Regions from separate parts of the Aquamicrobium lusatiense genome, predicted to be linked through region 2. Evidence: predicted binding sites of a transcription regulator. Region 2 holds the regulator's gene; the other holds the start of a gene.
What was found. The regulator HrcA, encoded in region 2, represses chaperone genes, less so after heat shock. The targets are predictions, from matches to a motif close to GTTAGCACTCNCNNNNNGNGAGTGCTAAC.
Positions count from the first base shown of each region.

Region 1: the regulator HrcA is predicted to act here: its motif matches at 4,069-4,097, upstream of HNR59_RS16765 (co-chaperone GroES).

Region 1 covers NZ_JACHEU010000003.1:241,567-250,040, reverse strand. The annotation lists gene HNR59_RS16785 (ABC transporter permease) at 1-292, opposite strand, end outside; gene HNR59_RS16780 (ABC transporter permease) at 289-1,278, opposite strand; gene HNR59_RS16775 (ABC transporter substrate-binding protein) at 1,579-3,195, opposite strand; gene HNR59_RS16770 (usg protein) at 3,545-3,823, opposite strand; gene HNR59_RS16765 (co-chaperone GroES) at 4,245-4,559, shown strand; gene groL (chaperonin GroEL) at 4,643-6,268, shown strand; gene HNR59_RS16755 (hypothetical protein) at 6,346-6,555, shown strand; gene HNR59_RS16750 (FMN-binding glutamate synthase family protein) at 6,644-8,299, opposite strand.
Region 2 covers NZ_JACHEU010000001.1:1,476,170-1,484,643, forward strand. The annotation lists gene HNR59_RS07050 (putative bifunctional diguanylate cyclase/phosphodiesterase) at 35-2,347, shown strand; gene HNR59_RS07055 (N-acyl amino acid synthase FeeM domain-containing protein) at 2,494-3,285, shown strand; gene HNR59_RS07060 (PQQ-dependent sugar dehydrogenase) at 3,348-4,691, opposite strand; gene hrcA (heat-inducible transcriptional repressor HrcA) at 4,786-5,877, opposite strand; gene rph (ribonuclease PH) at 6,001-6,717, shown strand; gene HNR59_RS07075 (VOC family protein) at 6,731-7,141, shown strand; gene rdgB (RdgB/HAM1 family non-canonical purine NTP pyrophosphatase) at 7,141-7,785, shown strand; gene hemW (radical SAM family heme chaperone HemW) at 7,782-8,474, shown strand, end outside.

The DNA.
Region 1 (8,474 bases), on a different contig from region 2:
TCGTGCCGACCAGCGCGCCGAAAATGATGGAGACGGCGGCAGCCGCCAGCCCAACGGCCAGCGAAGCCTGCGCGCCATGGAACAGCCCGGCCAGCACGTTGCGGCCGAGCCGGTCAGTGCCGAGCGGAAAGGCCGGATCGGTGAAGGGCGGCGTCAGCGGCGGGCCGGCAATCGCCAGCGGATCGCCGGGGAAAAGAAGCGGCGCGCTGAGTGCGGCCAGCACCAGCAGGGCCAGCAGCACCAGACCGGCCACGCCGGCGGGAGACCGCAAGAGGCGTTTTATGGCGCTCATGCCACCACCTCGTTCGCGCCGACGCGCGGGTCGAGAAAGGCATAGGCCATGTCGACGGCGAGGTTCACCAGAATGACCAGCACGGCGCTGACGAGGATGATGCCGGTGAGCAGCGGCGCGTCGCGCCCGGCCACGGCCTCCTGCGCCAGCCGCCCGAAGCCGGGAATGGCGAAGACGCTTTCGATGACGACGGAGCCGCCCAGCATCGAGGCGGCGTGCAGGCCCAGCATGGTGACGAGCGGCAACAGCGCGTTGCGGGCAATGTGGAACACGGCGATGCGGGCCGGGCCGATGCCCCGCGCCCGGGCTGCCAGCGCATAATCCTGCCGCCAGGCCTCTGCCATGCCGGCGCGCATCATGCGCAAAAACAGGGCGAGATAGATCAGGCCGAGCGCTGCCACCGGCAGGGCCAGATGCCATGCGATGTCGCGCGCCCGCGCCAGTCCTTGCTTGCCCGACGCGATGGTCTCGATGCCTGAGGTCGGGAACCAGCGCAGTTGCACGGAAAACAGCACGATCAGCACGAGGCCGAGCCAGAAGCTCGGCACCGCATAAAGCGCCAGCGAGCCGGTGGAGAGCAGCCGGTCGCGCCAGCTTCCCGGTTTCGAGCCGGCAACGATGCCGAGCAGCGAGCCGGCGGTGAAGGAAAGCCCGACCGCGCCGACCATCAGCCACAGCGTGTTGGGCAACCGCTCCGCGATCAGCCCCGCGATCGGCCGGTTGAAGGTGACGGACCAGCCGAGATCGAACCGGGCGAGCGAAGTGAGATAGAGCCACAGCCGCGACAGGGTGGAGCCTTCGAGGCCATAGCTCTGGCGCAGCGCCTGCACCAGCGCCGGATCGCCGCCGCCGATGGACAGAAGATAAGCGTCCGCAGCATCGCCGGGCGCAAGCTCCAGCAGGAAGAAGGCCCCGACGATGACGATCAGCAGCACCGGAATGCTGCTGATCAGCCTGCGCCGGAGAAGGCGAAGCGCACGGTTCATGCGTCAGACTCTAGAGCATTTCGCAGGCAGACGGAATCGCCTGACGTGGCACGAATGCCACCACGGAAAACAAGCTGGAGCACCGGCGCTGCGTTCGTCAGAACGCCGGCTGCCCCGGATCGGTTCGGGTTTCGGCGGCAGCGGCCCGCAGCATCCCTCCGCCACTGATCCCTTCCCGCGAGAGAGGGAATTGCGAGAGGTCGGCCCGTTGTGGAGGGGTAAGGGCAGGGGTGCTTCATGCGCGACCATCGAAATTCCATGCCCCGCCCAAAATGGTCCGGCGGGGCAGGCCGTGACCTGTCACGCGTCCAGTTCGGTGTCGGCCCAGCTGGAAACCGCCCAGCGCGGATTGTTGGACACGTTCTTCACCTGTGAGCTTGCCACGGTGATGAAGCCCCAGTCGGCAACGTTGATGATCGGCAGGTCTTCAGCCACCAGCACCTGAAGCTGCTTGTAAAGCGCGGTGCGCGCGGCGGTGTCGACCGTCTCGCCGGCCTTGTCGATCAGCGCGTCGATCTCCTTGTTCTCGTAGCCGCCCTGATTGGAGAAGGGCACGCCGGCCGGTGTGCCGGAGCGCACCAGAATGGTGGTGGATATGGCCGGATCGCCGCGGAACACGGTGGGCGCGACGGCGAGGTCGAAATCGTGGTCGGTGTAGACCGCCTTCTGGTGCGCGGCGGCATCGTTGTTGACCACCGTGGCGTCGATGCCCACAGCGGCCAGCGCCTGCCGCAGATAGTCGCCGAACTGGCGCGTCTCGGTGAAGTAGGGCGCGGGCAGCAGGCGCAGCGCGAAGCGGGCGCCGCCGTCCTTGCGCGGATAGCCGGCCTCGTCGAGCAGGGCGTTGGCCTTGTCCACGTCGAACGGATGGAGCGGCACGTCGCCATTGTAGAATTCGGGCGCGTTCTTCGGCACGATGCCGGTGGCCGTCTCCGCATAGCCGAGGAAGATGGTGCGCACCACGAAATCGCGATCGATGGCGTGCGCGATGGCCTGCCGCACCCTGACGTTGGCCAGTTCCGCGCGGCGGTGATTGATCTCCACGCCAAGCTGGTAGGTCAGCGCCTCATACCCCTTGGAATAGACCTCGATGCCCGGCACTTTCGAGATGCGGTCGAGGTCGGTCAGCGGCACCTGGCTGAAGGCGGCAAGCTGGATTTCGCCAGCTTCCAGCGCGCCGGCCGCCGCCGCGCGGTCGGGCAGCACCCGGAAGATGATCTCGTCCAGCTTCGGCTCGCCTTCGCCCCAGTAGTCGGGGTTGCGCTCCAGCCGGTAATATTCGCCCGGACGGTGCTCGGCGAAGCGGAACGGGCCGGTGCCGACGAGCTTGTTGTTGGCCTCGCTGGCGGCAATGTCGGCCTCGCCCTCGAAGATGTGCTTCGCCACCACGCTCGACACCACCGGCAGCGCGTTGCGGATGAGCTGGAACGGAGTCGGCTTCGCAAAGCGGAACACGGCGGTGTGGTCGTCCGGCGTGTCGACGGCTTCGAGATTGGCGAACACCAGCCGGCCGAGGTTTTGCAGCGGCTTCCACACCTGAAGCGCGGAAAAGGCGACGTCGGCCGAGGTGAAGGGCTGGCCGTCATGCCACTTCACGCCCTCGCGCAGTTTGAACGTGGCCGAAAGCCCGTCGTCCGAGCCTTCCCACGAAGTGGCGAGGCGCGGTGCGAGCCCGCCCTCGCCATCGCCCCCTCCATCGAACGAGGCTTCGGCCAGCGGCTCGATGACCTTGGAGGAAATGAAGAACACGCCGTTCGAGGCGACGATGGCCGGGTTGAGGTTGCGCGGCTCGGAATCGGCGGCGACGACGAGGCGGCTGCCACTCTGGGCGAAGGTGAACCGGGGCAGGGCGGTGGAGGCCAGCAGAAGTGCCGAACCCTTGAAAAGGGTGCGCCGGGAAAGGGAAATAATGTTCATTTTCTGCTCCGCCAGAACGCGTTGAGGAAGTGGATCGATGCCCGGTAGCACGATGCCCAATGGATCACGAAGTCCGGCAGCGTCCGGAATTGGCGGCATTCTCCTGCAAGCCCGGACCCTCATACAGGGATGAAATCCTGCGGATCTCCGCATGATTAGAATTATCTCTTACATATGCGGCGTCAACGGGAAGGAGATGGCGTGGACCTAAGCATATTGCCCGCTGGACCGGCCAGCGGGCAATGTGGACGATATGGGCTGCTCATGTCGGCGATCCGGCGTGCCGGTCGCGGCAGGTTCGCGCCGCATCAGGGGAGAGCCCTCGGTGATCGCGCTTCGGGGTCGGCCCTCAGTGAATGGAGATCTCCCTGTCCACCGCGCGCCACTCGGCGGGCGTGATCAGGTGGCGATGGGCAACCCGCACCGAATGCAGCGGGCCATCCAGTTCCCGCGCCCAGTAATCGAGGAAGCTCTTCAGCTCGGGGAAATGCGGGGCCAGGTCATATTCCTGCCAGATATAGAGCTGGAGCAGGGAAGGGTGATCGGGCAGATGGTAATGGATTTCGGCCGTGGTCAGGCCGTAGCCCATCATCTGGAGCTGGAAATCGCTGCGTGCCGTGGTTGCCATTGGTACATCCTTGCGCATGTCCGGGGATGCCTGTCTGGGAGTGCGTGTCCGGACCGCGCCTGCCCCGGTCGCAAGGCGACGGTCGGATGCGGGTGACGCTGGGATGAAGGCGGGCCTGTTTCGTAACCTCCCTTGCGCGCTGCCGCCGGCACCATTCCACCCACGCCTTCACAGTGTGGCCGATCATCGTTCAAATTCAAGATCGAAAAGCTTTGCCGGTGTAAAAAACATCGTGATTTCATAGCACTAGCAATCATGTGCTGCGAGTGCCAAAATTTTTGCCGACACCTCTTGAAACCCGAAATCCGAGAAACCAGATCGATAGCCGCGCGACGCCGGAAAGGGTCGCGCGTGCCGTTCCGCTTCGCACGATCCGGGTGGAACGGTGCAGTCCGTTTGTCCGTGAGAGGAGAACAAAGACATGACGTTCCGTCCCCTGCATGACCGCATTCTGGTGCGCCGCATCGAGGCCGACGAAAAGACGGCCGGCGGCATCATCATCCCCGACACCGCGAAGGAAAAGCCGCAGGAAGGCGAGGTCATCGCCGTCGGTCCCGGCGCCCGTGACGAAAACGGCAGGCTGGTCGAACTCGACGTCAAGGTTGGCAACCGCATCCTGTTCGGCAAATGGTCCGGCACCGAGATCAGGCTCAAGGGCGAGGACCTGCTGATCATGAAGGAAAGCGACGTGATGGGCGTGATCGAGGAGACCGCCGCCGTGAAGAAGGCCGCCTGACGGCTTCTTCCGGCATCAGCCAGTCCCATCAACCAGTCCCCATCAACCAGTCAAAGTAAGCTGCCTAATGAAGGAGTGATCCAATGGCTGCCAAGGAAGTCAGATTCAGCACCGAAGCCCGCGAGAAGATGCTGCGCGGCGTCGACATTCTCGCCAATGCGGTGAAGGTCACCCTCGGTCCCAAGGGCCGCAATGTGGTGATCGACAAGTCGTTCGGCGCGCCGCGCATCACCAAGGACGGCGTTTCCGTCGCCAAGGAAATCGAGCTTGAGGACAAGTTCGAGAACATGGGCGCACAGATGGTGCGCGAGGTCGCCTCCAAGACCAACGATCTCGCCGGCGACGGCACCACCACCGCCACCGTTCTGGCGCAGGCCATCGTCAGGGAAGGCGCGAAGGCCGTCGCCTCCGGCATGAACCCGATGGACCTGAAGCGCGGCATTGACAGGGCCGTGGATGCGGTGGTCGCCGAACTGAAGGCCAATGCCCGCAAGATCACGAAGAACGACGAGATCGCGCAGGTCGGCACCATCTCGGCCAATGGCGACACCGAAATCGGCCGCTTCCTGGCCGAGGCCATGCAGAAGGTCGGCAACGAGGGCGTCATCACCGTCGAGGAAGCCAAGACCGCCGAGACCGGGCTGGAAGTCGTGGAAGGCATGCAGTTCGACCGCGGTTATCTGTCGCCATACTTCATCACCAATCAGGAGAAGATGCGGGTGGAACTGGAAGAGCCCTATGTGCTCATCCATGAGAAGAAGCTGTCCAACCTTCAGGCCCTGCTGCCCGTGCTCGAAGCGGTGGTCAAATCAGGCAAGCCGCTGCTCATCATCGCCGAGGATGTGGAGGGCGAGGCACTGGCCACGCTGGTCGTCAACAAGCTGCGCGGTGGCCTGAAGATCGCCGCCGTCAAGGCGCCGGGCTTCGGCGATCGCCGCAAGGCCATGCTGGAAGACATCGCCATCCTCACCGGCGGCACCGCGATCAGCGAGGATCTCGGCATCAAGCTGGAAAACGTCACTCTGGAGATGCTCGGCCGCGCGAAGAAGATCGTCATCGAGAAGGAAAACACCACCATCATCGACGGGTCCGGCAGGAAGGAGGAGATCGAAGGCCGGGTGAAGCAGATCAAGGCCCAGATTGAGGAAACGACCTCCGACTACGACCGCGAGAAGCTTCAGGAGCGGCTGGCGAAGCTCGCCGGCGGCGTTGCCGTCATCCGCGTCGGCGGCTCCACGGAAGTGGAGGTGAAGGAAAAGAAGGACCGCGTCGACGATGCGCTGCACGCCACGCGCGCGGCCGTCGAGGAGGGCATCCTGCCCGGCGGCGGCGTTGCCCTGCTGCGCGCCGCGAAGGCGCTGGACGGCGTGAAGATCGACAACGAGGACCAGAAGCACGGCGTGGAGATCGTGCGCCGGGCCATCGAGGCGCCGGTGCGCCAGATCGCTGAGAATGCCGGTGCGGAAGGGTCCATCATCGTCGGCAAGCTGCGCGAGAAGCCGGAGTTCTCCTATGGCTGGAACGCCCAGACCGGTGACTATGGCGACCTGTTCGCGCAGGGCGTGATCGACCCGGCCAAGGTGGTGCGCACGGCGCTTCAGGATGCGGCTTCGGTCGCCGGCCTGCTGGTCACCACCGAGGCCATGATCGCCGAGAAGCCGAAGAAGGAAGCCGCCCCGGCAATGCCCGCCGGAGGCATGGACTTCTGATCCGGTCGTGAAAGGCCCGCTTCCCCTGAAAAAGGGGGCGGGCCGTCAACGACGGGTCGCAGGACGATGTGACGACAATGCAGCTTTCAGACCACGTTCCCCCGCCAACGCAGCCGGCCGGTGCGTTTCTGGCGCATGAAACGGAATGCCGGAAGGTATTCCTGCCACTGCTGGAAGACCTTCTCGACCGGGCCGAACAGGCCGGCTGGGACCGCCGCACGGTTGCCTCGACGCTGATGTTCCTTTCGGCGAAGCAGGTTTCCGCCGCCGGCAGCCGGGATTCTTGAACGCGACCGGGCTGCCGGCCCGGTGCATCGGGCACACGAAAGAAAGACCCCGCCGGCCGGCGGGGTCTTTTCGTTTCGCGGAGAGGGATCAGGCTGCCCGGCGTCTCTGGAACGGCCCGTGCGGGATTTCCGGCGGCGCGAAGGATTGCGCGTTGGCGCGGTCCCAGCGGCTGTACCATTCGGAAAGCTCGGGAATTTCCTTGCCCGCCACCAGAAAGCCTTCCGGCAGATAGGGGTAGGCCTCGTTGCCGTCGAGGAACTCGTTGTCCTTCTGCCGGAACATGAAGTGGTAGGGCATGAAGTCGCTCGGATTGGTGAGGCCGGCGGCACCGGCGATCTCGCCCAGCGCCTTCATGGTGTTGCGGTGGAAACGGGCCACGCGCTCGCTCTTGTCGCCCACGTCGATGGCCCGCTGGCGTCCCTTGTCCTGGGTGGCGATGCCGACCGGGCAGCAATTGGTGTGGCAGGCCTGCGCCTGAATGCAGCCGATGGCGAACATGAAGCCGCGCGCGGCATTGCACCAGTCGGCCCCCAGCGCCAGCGTGCGCGCGATGTCGAAGGCGGTGATGATCTTGCCGGCCGCACCGATCCTGATCTCGTCGCGGATGCCGGCGCCCCTCAGCGTATTGTGCACGAAGGTCAGCGCCTCCAGCATCGGCATGCCGACGCGGTTGGCGAACTCCACCGGGGCAGCGCCCGTGCCGCCTTCCGCGCCGTCGACGACGATGAAGTCGGGCATGATGCCGGTATCCAGCATGGCCTTGACCATGCTCATGAATTCGCGCCGGTGGCCGATGCACAGCTTGAAGCCGACCGGCTTGCCGTCGGAAAGGGTGCGGAGCTGATCGATGAACTGCATCAGGCCGATGGGCGTGGAGAAGGTGCTGTGGGCGGCCGGGGAAACGCAGTCCACGCCCATGGGAATGCCACGCGCCTCGGCGATTTCCGGCGAGATCTTGGAGGCCGGCAGCATGCCGCCATGGCCGGGCTTGGCGCCCTGGCTCAGCTTGATCTCGATCATTTTGATCTGCGGATCGGCGGCCAGCACCCTGAATTTCTCGGGCGAGAAGCTGCCGTCGTCGTTGCGGCAACCGAAATAGCCGGAAGCGATCTGGCAGATGAGGTCGCCGCCGCCCTGACGGTGATAGCGGCTGATGCTGCCTTCCCCGGTGTCGTGGGCGAAGCCGCCCTTGCGGGCCCCGGTGTTGAGGGCAAGGATGGCGTTGGCCGACAGCGAGCCGAAGCTCATGGCCGAGATGTTGTAGAGGCTGGCGCTGTAGGGCTGCCGGCAGGCCGAGCCGCCGATGCGCACGCGGAAATCCGTATCGGCGATGGTGACGGGCGTGGCCGAATGGGTCAGCCACGCATAGCCGGACCCATAGACGTTCTCGATGGTGCCGAAGGGGCGCTTGTCCTCAACGCCCTTGGCGCGCTGGTAGACGAGCCCGCGATCCTGCCGGCTGAACGGCACCTCGTCATGGTCGCCTTCGATGATGTACTGGCGGATTTCCGGCCGGAAGCTTTCCAGCAGGAAGCGCAGATGCCCGACCACCGGATAGTTGCGCAGGATGGAATGGCGGCGCTGGCGCACGTCATGCACGCCGAGCAGGAACAGCGCGCCGGCGATGACGGCGGGCACCAGAAGCCACTTGCTGTAGAGCGCGGCCCCGGCGAGCGATGCGAATGTGATGAGCGCGACGCTCACGAACACGGTGTAGCGTTGGTAGGAGAGGATGGTCGTCACGATATCGGGATTCGTTCTTTATGGCGGGCGGAGCCGGCCTGATTTGACGGGACCTGATTCAGCCGCAGCATGGAAAGGCCGCTCCGGCGATTCGCCTATAGCACATATCCTGTAACAGCAACTGTGGCGCAAAGACGTTATTGTCATCCGCGACAATAGTCCTTCTCTGTTTTCT
Region 2 (8,474 bases):
GTGTCATCATCTTCGCATGGGGTGAGTGCCGAATGTGACCGCGATCAAGCGAAAAGAGCTGCCTGACGACGTCTACATTCCGTTCGTGGAGACGCTTTTCCGCGACGGCTTCACGCTTGCTATAGGCATTTCCGCACAGACGGCCCTCATGTGCATCGTGGGCGCGAAAACCGGAAATCCCTCCTATCTGGTTCTGGCTGCTGTTCTGGTGCTTGTCGGTATCGTGCGCGTCATGAACATGCGCCGCTTCTCGGCCCTGCCGCCCATCGAGACGCGTCAGGAAGCATATCGCCGCGAAACCCGCTACATCATCTACGGGGCCATGCATGGTCTCGTTCTCGGCACTTTCTGCCTTACCGCGATCTATACCGCACAGGATGAGTTCGCCGAGATTGCCGCGGTCTGTATCGTGCTGGCCACGGCGACAGGCATTGCCGGCCGGAACTACGGATCGCCGAGGATGGTCAACATCCTGATCCTGACGCTGGCCTGCCCGATGGCTCTGGGCTTCATCCTGCGTGGGGACTTCTACCATGTTGCGCTGGGGTTGCTCTCCGCGCCCTTCCTGCTGGCGATCCATCGCTATGCAGATACGGTGCGGGACGTGCTGTTCACGGCGATCTCGGCTGAAAAGCTCGCCAACCGGCTGGCTCAGCGTTTCAACCGGGCGCTCAACACCATGCCGCACGGGCTCATCATGCTGGACCCTGACGGAAAGGTTGTGGTGGCGAACGCCGAGGCGGCCCGTTTGCTCTCGATCCATTCGCCTGACGATCTGCTGGGACGTTCGGTCCATTCGCTTCTGATGCGTGGCGTGGTCAGCGGCATGCTGACCCGCAAGGACTGCCAGCTTGTCGAAACACAGCTGACAAAGGCGCTGCGGGAGGGTCGCGATCGCAAGGTTCTGGTGGGTTTTGCAAATGGCCAGCACTACGAGTTTTCGGCCCGCGAAGGCAGCCAGGAACTCGGCGTCATCACATTCGAGGACGTGACCGCCCGCGTCGAGGCGGAGGAGCGCATCCGCTTCATGGCCCGATACGACAGCCTGACCGGGCTGGTGAACCGGGCCTATTTTCATGAACTGGTCGAGGAAAGCCTCAGCACGGGCGATCAGAAACGCTACTGCGCCATCGCAACCATCGATCTGGACGATTTCAAGAGCGTCAACGATACCGTTGGCCATCCCGTGGGTGACGGTCTCATCTATGCCGTGGCGGAGCGGCTTGCGGAGTTTGCCGCACCGGGCATCCAGATAAGCCGTTTCGGTGGCGACGAGTTCATTCTCTTCTTCGACAGGGTGGAGAGCGAAAGCCAGTTCACCCGCATGATGGACGAGATTTTTGCCGGACTGAAAGGCGAAGTGGATGTCGCCGGCCATGTGCTGCGCATTCAGGTGAGCGCCGGTGCGGTGCTGTCGCGTGTTGAGTTCAGCGAGGTTGACGAAATGATCGTCAAGGCCGACCTCGCGCTCTACAAGGCCAAGGAACTGGGCAAGAATGGCTGGCAGCTGTTCGAATCGTCGATGGATGCGGCGTTCCGCGACCGCCAGAGAATGAAGGCGGATCTGCGCGCGGCCGTCGAGGCGGGCACGTTGCGCGTCGTCTATCAGCCGATCGTGACCATGGCGACCATGCGCATTTCCGGCTGCGAGGCCCTGTGCCGGTGGGACCATCCAGCGCTGGGCCCGGTGTCGCCGGGCGTCTTCATTCCGCTGGCTGAGGAAATGGGCATCATCTCCCAGATCAGCACCTTCATGCTGAATGCCGCCTGTGCGGAATGCATGAAATGGCCTGAGCATACCAATGTCTCGGTCAACCTCTCCGCCAAGGACTTCCGCAACAGCGACGTCATACAGAAGGTGCGCAATGCGCTGGAAGCTTCCGGCCTGCCGCCGCACCGGCTTGAAGTCGAGGTGACGGAAACGGCGCTTCTGGACGACAAATCCGAGACGCGCCAGCTTCTGCAGGAACTGAAATCGCTGGGCGTAAGGATTGCTCTGGACGATTTCGGCACCGGGTATTCCAGCCTCAGCTACCTGCACAAGCTGCCGCTGGACAAGGTCAAGATCGACCGCTCCTTTCTGTCCGACGTGACGCAGAATCCGCGGTCGCTCGAACTGCTCAAGGGCATCGTGGCCCTGTCGCGGTCGCTGGGGCTTGCCGTGACCATTGAAGGCGTCGAGACCTTCGAGCAGTTGCGCATTCTGTCGCGACAGGTCGAGCCTGAGCTGGTGCAGGGTTTCCTGTTCGGTGCGGCCCTCAGCGCATCCGGCATCGAAACCATGTCGACGGCGCGCTGGCCATTCGCGCACGACGAGCTGGTGGCTTCGGGCGCAACCCGCAAATAGCAGATCCGCCTTGGCCTGGCGCAGCCTCCGGCTGCTTCCCTTGCACTGCGATGTCGTTTTATTAAGGTTAATTCCGGGTAAAACAGGATTTCTTTAATTAAAACTTTACTGATGTGTTCCAACCCTTACCGTGCTTTGAGAGCGGCATGACAGAGGGTAAGCCGATGGTGACCCGGCAGTTGAAGCTGGATGCGGACGCGGAACAGCTAAAGCCGGGCTTATCCAGCTCGGGCTTCGCCAACAAGGTATTCGAACTGCTCGACCGGTCCGAATATCGCCGCTGCGACAAGGGCGAGGATCTGGAAGACATATACCGGCTGCGCTACAAGGCCTACCGGTTCAACGACATGGTTCCGGACGCGGATCGGCGCACGATCATCGATGAACTGGACGATGCTCCGAACGTCTATCGGTTCGGTGTCTATGTGGACCAGAATCTGGTTTCCACCATGCGCATCCATCACGTCACGCTCGAAACGCCGATATCGCCCTCTGTTCAGGCCTTCGGGGACATCGTGCGCCCCATGCTGGAAGCCGGCGACACCTTCGTGTGCATGAGCCGTTTTGCCTCCGATCCGGAACTGGCACGCGCATATCCGCATCTGATCTACGTGACGCTGCGGCTGGCGGGCATGGCCTGCATCTATTTCAATGCGCCATACGGGCTTTCCACGGTGCGGGAAGACCATGCCGGCTTCTATCGGCGCATCTACAATTCGGAACAGATCAGCGAGCCGCGCGGCTATCCAGGCGTGTTCAACAAGGTGGTGTTGTTCCGCACGAACGCCATCGAGAACCGCGAGCGCTACTATGCGCGCTTCCCCTTCTTCCGCTCGACCGAAACCGAGCGTCGCCTGCTGTTCGGCAAGGTGGGGGCAGGGGAGTTGCAGCCGCTGACCATCCTGCCCAGCGCCCGATATCTGCACCACGCCGCGTGATTCCGGGCCGCATGATCCCGGATCGTCTGGCCTGAAGCAGGTCGTCCGGAAGCGGAGCCGTTTTACCGGCTCCCCTGATAGGCGATGCGCCACAGCGTGCCGCTGCCGTCCTCGCTGACGATCAGGGCGCCGTCGCGGGCAATCGCGACCCCGACCGGCCGTCCCCACACGGAGCCGTCGGAGAGGACGAAGCCGGTCATGAAGTCCTCATAGGCACCCGTCGGCCGGCCATTGTCAAACAGCAGGCGCACCACCTTGTAGCCCGTTATCAGGCCCCGGTTCCATGAGCCGTGCAGGGCAACGAAGGCATCTCCGCGATAGGCGGCAGGGAACTGGTCGCCTTCGTAGAAGGCGATGCCGAGCGGCGCGGAATGCGCCTGGATCAGCACGTCCGGCACCGTCACCTTGTCGGCGAGGTCGGGCCTTGAGCCGGCATGGCGCGGGTCCTCGTGATCGCCGATATAGTACCACGGCCAGCCGTAGAATGCGCCTTCGCTTACGCTTGTCGCATAGTCGAAGGGCAGGTTATCGCCCAGGCCGTCGCGCTCGTTGACGGCACACCACAACGCGTTCGTGGCCGGCTGCAATGCCAGTCCCGAACAATTGCGCAGTCCCGTCGCAGCGATTCGCTGGTTCGCGCCATCCGCGTCGAAGGCGAGCACCGTGGCGCGGTCGGTTTCGGAACCCCAGCCTGCGCCGATCGGCTGCGCGCTTCGCCATGCGTCCAGCCCTCCGGGCGCCTCGCCCATGCCGGAGGCGACATTCGATTGCGAGCCGACCGAGACGTAGAGCGTTTCGCCGTCCGCGGAGAAGGCGAGGTCGCGGGTCCAGTGGCCTCCGGAAGGAAGCTCGGCAACGATGACCTCGGGTTCGGAAGAGGCTTCGAGGTCGCCGCTTTTGTAAGGGAAGCGAACGACGCTGTCGGTGTTGGCGACATAAACCCATTGCGGATCGGCGGCGGGATGAAAGGCGATGCCGTAGGGCTGGTTCAGCCCGCCGGCAAAGACGGAGTTTTGCACAGGCTTCGCGCTGCCGTCTTCAAGACGGTAGACCGACACCTGATCGGCGCCGGATTCGGCAACGAATATGTCGCCATTCGGGGCCACGCGCACGATACGCGGCCCGCCGAGGCCGGAAGCGATCATGTGTGCGGAAAAGCCCTTTGGCAGTTGGGGGCTGACATTTTCCGGCGGGCTGACCCGCCGCGCGCTGTTGGAGGTGGACTCTGTCGCAAAGGGAGCGGGAAGGTCCTGCGGCGTGAAATGCCGCCGAATGCCCGGCCTGTCGTCCCGCCAGCCGCCGAACGCCGCTTCGCCGGTCAGCGTCGCGCCGGTTTCCTGCGCCACCGCGGCAGTACCCGCCAGCAGGACCGAAGCCGCCGCGACCCGTTTCATGAGGTGGATCATGCCGTCCTCCTTCCGCTGTCGGCCCGTCAGGCGGCACTTTAGGAAAGCGGGCGCGGCGATGCATCACACGAGGACGTGATGTGGCGCGCCTTTTTCAGCGCAGCATCCGCGACACGAGCTGTGCGGTGTAGTCGACCATCGGCACGATGCGGGCATAGTTGAGCCGCGTCGGGCCGATGACGCCGAGCGCGCCCACCACGCGCGCTTCTGCGTCGCGATAGGGCGCCACCACCAGCGACGATCCTGACAGCGAGAACAGCTTGTTCTCCGAGCCGATGAAGATGCGCACGCCGGGTCCCTCTTCGGCGAGGTTGAGCAATTGCAGCAGGCCGTCCTGCGTCTCAAGGTCGTCGAACAGGTTCTTGAGCAGTTCCATGTCCGCCTGCGCGGTGATGTTTTCCAGAAGATTCGCCCGGCCGCGCACGATCAGCCGCGCCGGCAGGTCGCTTTCGGCTCCCGCCCACACCGCCAGCCCCTTTTCCACCAGCGCTTGTGACAGCGAATCGAGGGCCGCGCGCGTTTCTTCCTTGATGCGCGAGATTTCAGTGCGCGCCTCGGCCAGCGTGCGCCCGCGGATGTGGGCGTTGAGGAAGTTGGAAGCCTCGTGCAGTTGCGAGACGGTGACGCCCGCCGGCAGGTCGATGATGCGGTTTTCCACATCGCCGTTCTGCGAGACCAGCACGGTCAGCGCCTTTGTCGGCTCAAGCTGGATGAACTCGATGTGCTTGAGCGCCGCCTCGCTCTTGGCCGCCAGCACGACGCCTGCCCCGCGCGACATGCCGGACAGGAGCTGGCTCGCCTCCGTCAGCATGTGTTCGAGAGAAGTGTCGTTGCCCGAAGCCTTGATCTGTGTCTCGATGCTGCGCCGTTCCTCGTCGCCGAGGTCGCCGATCTCCATGAAGGCATCGACGAAGAAGCGCAGGCCCGCCTGCGTCGGCAGGCGCCCGGCCGAGACATGCGGCGCGTAGATCAGGCCCAGATGCTCCAGATCGCTCATCACGTTGCGGATCGTGGCCGGCGACAATGTCGAGGGCAGAATGCGCGACAGGCTGCGCGAACCCACCGGCTCGCCGTCCTTCAGGTAGGAATCGACGAGACGCCGGAAGATCTCGCGCGAGCGCGTATCCAGCGACTGCCACTGCGATGCGGGAACCGGCGGTGTCGGGGCTGAACTGTGCTTTGTCATGTCGTACCTCTATACAAAGGATATAGACGCGGCGGGCGCCAGTGCAAGCAAGCCGTTTTCCTTTGCGCAAGCAGCCGTGGAGGGCTACAAGCCCGCAAAATCACAGGATTGGAAAGACACGACATGCGCCCCTCCAAACGCCAGCCAGACGAAATGCGCGCCATCTCCTTCGAGCGCGGCTTTTCAAAGCACGCCGAAGGCTCCTGCCTCGTGAAATTTGGCGATACCCACGTTCTGTGCACCGCAAGCCTCGAAGAGCGGGTGCCAGGCTGGATGCGCAATTCCGGCAAGGGCTGGGTGACGGCCGAATATGGCATGCTGCCGCGTTCGACCGGCGAGCGCATGCGCCGCGAGGCTTCTGCCGGCAAGCAGGGCGGGCGCACGCAGGAAATCCAGCGTCTCATCGGCCGGTCGCTGCGCGCCGTCGTCGACATGCAGGCGCTGGGCGAGCAGCAGATCACCATCGACTGCGATGTGCTTCAGGCCGATGGCGGCACGCGCACGGCCTCGATCACCGGCGCATGGATCGCCCTCCACGATTGCCTGCGCTGGATGGAAGCGCGCCAGATGGTGAATGTGCAGCGGGTGCTGAAGGATCACGTCGCCGCCATCTCCTGCGGCATCCATGATGGCCAGCCGGTCATCGACCTCGATTATCTGGAGGATTCCGCCGCCGGCACCGATGCCAATTTCGTCATGACCGGCAAGGGCGGCATCGTCGAGATCCAGGGCACCGCCGAGGGCGAGCCCTTCACCGACGCGCAGTTCGCCGAGCTGATGGGACTTGCCCGCAACGGCATCGCCCGGCTGGTCGAGTTGCAGAAGCTGGCCGTCGCCTGAAAGCTCTGATGCCATGAAGCCCGCTGCCGTCCTTGAATCTGCGCTCTACGTGACCGATCTTGCTGCCGCCGAGGCTTTCTATGGTGACGTGCTGGGTCTGGAACGGATTGCGAAGGTGGAGGGGCGGCATGTGTTCTTCCGCTGCGGGCAGGGCGTGGTGCTTTTGTTCAATGCCGGGGCGACGATTGAGCCGCCCGCGCCCGATGTGCGGCTGCCGGTGCCGCCGCACGGCACGACAGGGCAGGGGCATCTGTGCTTTGCCGCCAGCGCCGATGAGATCGACGCGTGGAAGAGCCGGCTGGAAGCGGCGGGCATTGCCATCGAAGCCGATTTCGAGTGGCCTCAAGGTGGCCGTTCCATCTATATCCGCGACCCTTCCGGCAATTCGCTGGAATTCGCCGAACCGCGTATCTGGGGCCTGTAATGCATCCTTTGGACAAGAAGATCGTCGTCGCCAGCCATAATGAAGGCAAGCTGCGCGAATTTGCCGACCTGATGGCGCCTTTCGGCTTCGAGGCGAAGTCGGCGCGCGAATTCGGTCTGCCCGAGCCGGATGAAACGGGCACCACCTTCGAGGAAAACGCCTATATCAAGGCTTTCGCGGCGGCCAGTGCTACCGGCCTGCCCGCTCTTTCAGACGATTCCGGCCTGTGCATCGACGCGCTGGACGGCGATCCGGGCGTCTACACCGCCAACTGGGCCGAAAAGCCGGATGGCAAGCGCGATTTCGGCATGGCCATGGAAAAGGCCGAAGCCGCCATGCAGAAGGCGGGCGCGGTGGAGCCGCAGCAGCGCACAGGCCGTTTCGTTGCCGTGATCTGCCTTGCCTTTCCCGATGGCGAGGCGGAATATTATCGCGGCGAGGTGGAAGGCCATCTGGTGTGGCCGCCGCGCGGCGAACTGGGGTTCGGTTATGATCCGGTCTTTCTGCCGGATGGCTATGAAAGGACCTTCGGCGAGATGAGTGCCGAGCAGAAGCACGGCTGGAAGCCCGGTGCGCCCGACGCGCTGTCGCACCGTGCTCGCGCCTTCCAGAAGTTCGCCCGAGCACGATTGGGAGTGGCGTGACGCTGGATCGCTCTCCCGGTTTCGGGGTTTACCTCCACTGGCCGTTCTGCGCGGCCAAGTGCCCTTATTGCGACTTCAACAGCCATGTGCGCCATCAGAAGGTCGATCAGCAGCGTTTCGTGCGCGCCTTCGCCACCGAAATGGCATCGATGCGGGCACGCACCGGCCCTCGCGAGGTGACGTCGATCTTCATCGGCGGCGGCACGCCCTCGCTGATGGACCCAGCAACCGTGGACGCGATATTGGGGGAGGTCGCCCGTAACTGGACGGTTCCCGCCGGCATAGAGGTGACGCTGGAGGCCAATCCGTCCTCGGTCGAGGCGGAGCGTTTTCGCGGCTATCGCGCAGCCGGCGTCAACCGCGTCTCGCTGGGCGTGCAGGCGCTCAATGACGCCGATCTGCGTTTCCTCGGCCGTTTGCATGACGTTTCCGAGGCGCTCCATGCGATCAGGCTGGCGCGCGAGATCTTCCCGCGCCTGTCCTTCGATCTCATCTATGCGCGGCCCGGCCAGACACCGGAGGCGTGGGAGGCGGAACTGAACGAGGCGATCGGCCATGCCGCCGATCATCTGTCGCTCTATCAGCTCACCATCGAGGAAGGCACCGCCTTCCACAAGCTCCATGCGGCCCGCAAATTCGAGATGCCGGTGCCCGATCTCGCCGCCGATCTCTATCAGCTCACGCAGGAA